One region of the Streptomyces sp. NPDC087310 genome, then DNA from elsewhere that is predicted to be linked to it. Evidence: riboswitches for the same ligand, from Rfam matches in the RefSeq annotation. Region 1 holds a riboswitch; the other holds the start of a gene.

Region 1 (3,202 bases):
TCAGCGTCGGCTGGCTGTACTGGTTCCTGCTGGTCGTCGTGCTCGCCGTGGAGGCGACGGGCGCGGCGCAGATCGCGAACGGCTGGCTGCCCTCCGTACCGCAGTGGGCCTGGGTCCTGGTCTTCATGGTGGTCTTCACCGGCGCGAACCTCGCGGCCGTGAAGAACTTCGGCGAGTTCGAGTTCTACTTCGCGGCCCTGAAGGTCTTCGCGATCGTCGCGTTCCTGGTTCTGGGGCTGCTCGCGATCTTCGGCGTCCTGCCCGACACCGGCCCGGCCGGTCTCGCCAACCTCACCGGACAGGGCGGCTTCCTCCCGAACGGATGGCAGGGCGTCACCTCCGGGGTGCTCGCCGTGATCTTCGCCTTCGGCGGTCTGGAGGTCGTCACGATCGCGGCGGCCGAGTCCGACGACCCGGTGCGCTCGGTGGCCCGCGCGGTGCGCAGCGCGGTCTTCCGGATCCTGTTCTTCTACGTCGGCTCGATGGCGGTCATCGTGACCGTGCTGCCCTGGACGGCGCAGAAGGCGGGGCTCAGCCCGTACGTCACCGTCCTCGACGCGATCGGTATCCCGTCGGCCGGACAGATCATGAACATCGTGGTCTTCGTGGCACTGCTCTCGGCGCTCAACGCCAACCTCTACGGCTCGTCCCGGATGGTCTTCTCGCTGGCCGAACGGGGCGAGGCGCCGAAGGCCCTGCTGAAGGTGGGCGGCGCGGGTGTGCCGCGGCGGGCGGTGCTGGCGTCGGTGGCGTTCGGGTTCGTCTCCGTACTGCTCAATCTGAAGTGGCCCGACACGGTCTTCCTGTACATGCTCAACGCGGTCGGCGCGGTGCTGCTCTTCGTCTGGGCGATGATCGCCGTGTCGCAGCTCCTGCTGCGCCCGCGCATCGAGCGGGAGGCACCGGAGCGCCTGGTCCTGAGGATGTGGCTCTTCCCTGGCCTGACCTGGGCGACGCTCGCCGCGATCGCGACGGTGTTCGTCCTGATGCTCACCGATGACGCGGCCCGCCCGCAGCTCCTGTGGTCCCTGGGCGCGACGGCGCTCGTGCTCGCGGTGGCGGGGGTACGGGAGCTGCGCGCGCGACGCGTGTGACACGGGTGCCGCGTGGGGTACGGGAACCGGCCCCGGCCCCGCCGTCGTAGGACGGCGGGGCCGGGGCCGGTGTGCGGGGCGCGCGAGGGCGACGCCGGTCCGGTCTAGTAGGGACCGTTCACGTTGTCGATCGAGCCGTACCGGTCGGCGGCGTAGTTGCACGCGGCCGTGATGTTGGCGACCGGGTCGTAGCTGTCCGTCGACGTACCGGGCACGTGGTACGCCTGGAACGTCGGGGCGATGACCTGGAGCAGGCCCTTGGACGGAACGCCGTTCTGGGCGTTGATGTCCCAGTTGTTGATGGCGTTCGGGTCGCCCCCGGACTCACGGATGATGTTGCGGTGGATGCCCTCGTACGTGCCGGGGATCCCGTGCTGGGCCATGACGTCGAGCGACTCGCGGATCCAGCCGTCCAGGTTGTCGCTGTACGTCTTCGCGGCGGCCTGGGTGACGGAGCCGTTCGTACCGGACTTCGTGCTCGCCTTGGTGGCCGTCTTCTCGGCGGTGGCCGGGGCCGTCCCCTTGAGGGTCAGCTTCAGGCCGGGGCGTACGTGCGACGGGTCGGCGCCGACGGCGCTCCGGTTGTCCTCGTACAGCTTCTTCCAGCCGCCGCTGACCGAGTGCGCGTGCGCGATCTTGGACAGGGAGTCGCCGGAGACCACGACGTAGGTGGTGGCCTTCGCCGGGGCGGCGGGGGCCTCCGCCGCCTGGGCGGTGGCCGCGGACACCAGCGGGATCGCGAGGGCGGCGCCCCCGGTGCCCACCGCGACGAGGCGACGGGCGATGGAGCCAGCTCTGGAACGGCGGTGCTTGGCGTTTCTGGGCACGACGAATTCCTCTCCGTCGCCTGCGAGGTGAGCTGTCGGGTTCGGGCTGGAGATGCCCGGCCGTACGACGGTGCGTACGGCTTCACCCCGAGCCGGTCCGGAATTCCGGACCGGCGACTTACCTGGGTCCCCCGCTCCTGCCTTCTGACGGATAGGTGTGTGGGATTCCGGACGGCGGCAGGATTTGGCGGTCCATCCGGATGGACGTGAACGTAAGCGAGAAATCAGGGCCGCACAAGTTCCGCAAAGGCGGCGCAATCGCCTTTCCGGAGAGGTTCCGGGAACTCAACTTTCCTCCCCTGTGAGAGAAAGCGCCCACCTCGCCCCGCCCGCCCGTCGCCGGGGGTATGACGCAGGTCACGAACGTAACGGAATTATCGGACAGGCAAAAGGCGTTAGAGGTGTCAAGGCACATTAATCATGCCTATATCCGCCTAACGGTCAATTCCGACAAAGACCCATCATTGGGTCGCGCCGAGTTGCCGTCGGGCTGCCGTCGGGTTGCGGGATCCGGCACGCCTCCACCCGACGCCCCGACAACTGCGGACAGTCCGCGGGAATTGACCGGGGGCGCCACCGAATTCTCCGTGCCGTTCATTCTTCTGACGGCATGTCGATTCACGCGTCCCTTCCGGCGGGCCGGGTCACCGCACCAGGCAGGGGCGCTTGCCGTCGAACTCCCAGTCCTTCACCAGAAAGCGCATCGCTGCGGCGTCGTCCCGCCCGGAGAGTTTCTTCTCCCGATACAGCTCATGGGCCGCGAGCAGCCGGTCCATGTCGACCTCGACGCCGAGACCCGGGGTGTCGTCGACGGCGATCTCGCCGGCGGTGATCCGCGGGGGCTCCACGGTCAGCCGCTCCATGCCCTCCTGCCAGATCCAGTGGGTGTCCAGGGCGTTGTACTCCCCCGGGGCGGCGGCCCCGCACTGGGCCATCATCGCCAGCGAGATGTCGAAGTGGTTGTTGGAGTGGCAGCCCCATGTCAGGCCCGCCGCACGGCAGAGCTCGGCCACCCGCACCGACCCCCGCATGGTCCAGAAGTGCGGGTCCGCGAGCGGGATGGAGACCGACTGCAACGCCATCGCGTGGATGAGCTGACGCCAGTCCGTCGCGACCATGTTGGTCGCGGTGGGCAGACCGGTGGCCCGGCGGAACTCCGCCAGGATCTCCCGGCCGGAGAAGCCGTCCTCGGCCCCGCACGGATCCTCGGCGTACGCGAGCGTGCCGACCAGGGGCCGGCAGAGTTCGACGGCTTCCCGCAGCGACCAGGCCCCGTTGGGG
Region 2 (3,202 bases), on a different contig from region 1:
GCGGCCAGGCGGCCGACGAGAGCGCCACGCCGGGCGGTACGACGGAGGAGCGCGGGGCGGACAGCCGCGCGTCCCGCGGGGCCGGAGGGACGCGTGACGCCGGCAAGCTCACGGAGGGCGTGGAGCGCGAGGTCGAGCGGGTCGTCACCGCGGTCGGCGGCCACCTCTCCCTGGCGACCGGCGGGCAGAAGGTCGTCGGCGGCTGGGTCTGAGTCACCCCGCGCCGGGGGGTCGGGCCGGCGGTTCTGTCCGACCGGGCCGGTGGCCCGACTGACCGGGGCCGGCGGCGCCCACTGACCGGGGCTGGCGGTCCTGTCCGACTGCGGTCGGCGGCCCTCGCTGACCGGAGCCGGTGGCCCGCACCGAGCGGAGCCGGTGGTTCCGACTGACCGGAGCTGACGGCCCCACCGGCCGGAGTCAGCGGTCCGACCGACCGGAGTCAGCGATTCCGGGGCCGAAGCCGAAGATTCCGGGGCCGGAGTTGAAGTTTCCGGCGACCGGATCCGAAGTTTCCGGCGACCGGATCCGAGGATTCCGGGACGGGAACGGGCGGTTCCGGGATCGGCGCGCACGGATTCCGGATCGGCGTGCACGGGTCCGGCGACCCGGAACGCACGGTTCCCGGATCGGCGTGCACGGATCCGGCGACCCGGAACGCACGGATCGCGGATCGGCGCGTACGGATCCGGGACCCGGACACCTACGGATCCGGCGACCCGGAACGTACGGATCCGGAGCGGGCGGGCGAGTGCCGTTGAACGGCGCCCCGTTGACGCCTCCTCGGCCGCGTCCGTCCTGGCCAGCGCCTCCGATCTCCGGCCGGAACGCGGTCAGTTAGCGACCGTATGTCCCCTTCTGTGCAAGTGAGACAAGGGTCTCTTCACCGCAACTCGGGCTCTGCGCCCCGGCCGTTGGGCGAATCCGGTTCCCACCTGCGGAAACGTATTGTCCGTCGGAGGAGGTAAGGGCGTTTTTTCCGGGATGTGCTTCTTTGAACAACCGGCAGGGCTGTGATTACGGTCTGAACCGCTCGCACCGCGGGCCTCGTCGACCGTCACGCCGAATCCTGCCGTCGGTCGGGGGGAGTAATCGTCGCTTCAAGCGCCGAAGGCAGGAGCGGGGGACCCATAGGTTCGTGCCGGGCCCGGCCGTCGAGAGACGGGCGGAGACCGGCTTGGGGTGAAGCCGCGTGTGAGAGCACGCGGCCGGGCAACTCATTGGCCCGAACCCGACAGCTCACCTCGTAGGCGTCGGTGAGGAGATGTGTTCCATGCTGCTGCGTTCCAGCAAGGCCAAGCACCGTCGCGCGTCCAAGGCCGTCCGCTACGCGACGCTCGCCGGGATCACCGGTGCCGCCGTCGCGGCCCCCCTGCTCGGTGCCACCGCCGCCTCCGCCGCCACCGCCTCCGAGTGGGACCAGGTCGCCCAGTGCGAGTCCGGCGGCAACTGGTCGATCAACACCGGCAACGGGTTCTACGGCGGTCTGCAGTTCACGCCCTCCACCTGGGCCGCTTACGGCGGTACCTCCTACGCCCAGCGCGCCGACCAGGCATCCAAGTCGCAGCAGATAGCCGTCGCCGAGAAGGTCCTCGCGGGTCAGGGCAAGGGCGCCTGGCCGAACTGCGGCGTGAACCTCTCCGGCGCCTCGTACGGCGGCGGATCGACCGGCTCCGGTTCCGGTTCCGACACCGGTTCCTCCAGCTCCAACAACTCCGGTAGCTCCAGCAACTCCGGTAGCTCCAGCAACTCCGGTACGCAGAAGTCCGCCCCGAGCCAGCAGGCGCAGCCGCAGCAGTCGAGCCGTGACGAGGCGCAGCCGGCCTCGCGTGGCCAGAGCCGTCCCGCGACGATCAAGAAGGGTGACGGCGAGTACAAGGTCAAGTCCGGCGACACCCTCTCCAAGATCGCGACCGCCCAGAAGGTCAAGGGCGGCTGGGAGAAGATCTTCGACCTGAACAAGGACATCGTCCCCGACGCGGACGTCATCTACCCGGGTCAGCAGCTCCACCTGAGCTGATCCGTCCTTCCCGGCCCGGCGCGTCACCCCCGTACGCGCCGGGCCGGGGCCTTTTCCGGGCACCGGGCACGGATAACGGGGCACCGGACCGGGCCTCATGTCGCCCGGGAGGGTCCACGGCGGCGTCTTAGGGGCGGGCACCGGCTGGCCGATGACCCGGAGCCGGTTAGGCTCATGTCGCAAGGCCAAGAGACCCTGCACCCACGCGTCACATCCAGAAGGAGATGCTCGTGCCGTCCATCGACGTCGTCGTAGCCCGGGAAATCCTCGACTCCCGAGGCAACCCCACGGTCGAGGTCGAGGTCGGCCTCGACGACGGCAGCACGGGTCGTGCTGCCGTCCCCTCCGGTGCCTCCACCGGTGCGTTCGAGGCCGTCGAACTCCGCGACGGAGACGCCAACCGTTACCTGGGCAAGGGTGTCGAGAAGGCCGTCCTCGCCGTCATCGAGCAGATCGGCCCGGAGCTGGTCGGGTACGACGCCACCGAGCAGCGCCTCATCGACCAGGCGATGATCGACCTGGACGCGACCGAGAACAAGGGCTCGCTGGGCGCCAACGCCATCCTCGGTGTCTCCCTCGCCGTCGCGCACGCCGCCTCCGAGGCGTCCGACCTCCCGCTCTTCCGCTACCTGGGCGGCCCGAACGCGCACCTGCTGCCCGTTCCGATGATGAACATCCTGAACGGTGGCTCGCACGCCGATTCGAATGTCGACATCCAGGAATTCATGATCGCCCCGATCGGCGCGGAGTCCTTCTCCGAGGCGCTGCGCTGGGGCGCCGAGGTCTACCACACGCTCAAGAAGGTCCTGAAGCAGAAGGGCCTCTCCACCGGCCTGGGCGACGAGGGCGGCTTCGCGCCCAACCTGGAGTCCAACCGCGCCGCGCTCGACCTCATCCTCGAAGCGGTCAAGGAGGCCGGTTACGTCCCCGGCCGTGACATCGCGCTCGCGCTCGACGTCGCCGCGTCCGAGTTCTACAAGGACGGCTCCTACGAGTTCGAGGGCAAGTCGCGCTCGGCCGCCGAGATGACCGAGTACTACGAGGAGCTGGTCGCCGCCTACCCGCTCGTCTCCATCGAGGACCCGCTCTTCGAGGACGACTGGGCCGGCTGGAAGGTCATCACCGACAAGCTGGGAGCCAAGGTCCAGATCGTCGGCGACGACCTCTTCGTCACCAACCCGGAGC

The links. A riboswitch is a leader RNA that binds a small molecule or an ion and turns the genes downstream of it on or off. The one in region 1 is predicted to bind cyclic di-AMP.
Region 2: it holds a riboswitch for cyclic di-AMP, as region 1 does, so the genes downstream of both, ACIO3P_RS19765 (transglycosylase family protein) here and ACIO3P_RS09430 (transglycosylase SLT domain-containing protein) in region 1, are expected to answer to the same signal.

The regions. Positions count from the first base shown of each region.
Region 1 is NZ_JBIUYF010000002.1:846,062-849,263, forward strand. Features, by position in the region: gene ACIO3P_RS09425 (amino acid permease) at 1-1,094, shown strand, start outside; gene ACIO3P_RS09430 (transglycosylase SLT domain-containing protein) at 1,199-1,921, opposite strand; cyclic di-AMP (ydaO/yuaA leader) riboswitch at 1,926-2,089, opposite strand; gene ACIO3P_RS09435 (enolase C-terminal domain-like protein) at 2,566-3,202, opposite strand, start outside.
Region 2 is NZ_JBIUYF010000005.1:113,274-116,475, reverse strand. Features, by position in the region: gene ACIO3P_RS19770 (transglycosylase family protein) at 1-212, shown strand, start outside; cyclic di-AMP (ydaO/yuaA leader) riboswitch at 1,093-1,265, shown strand; gene ACIO3P_RS19765 (transglycosylase family protein) at 1,274-2,017, shown strand; gene eno (phosphopyruvate hydratase) at 2,242-3,202, shown strand, end outside.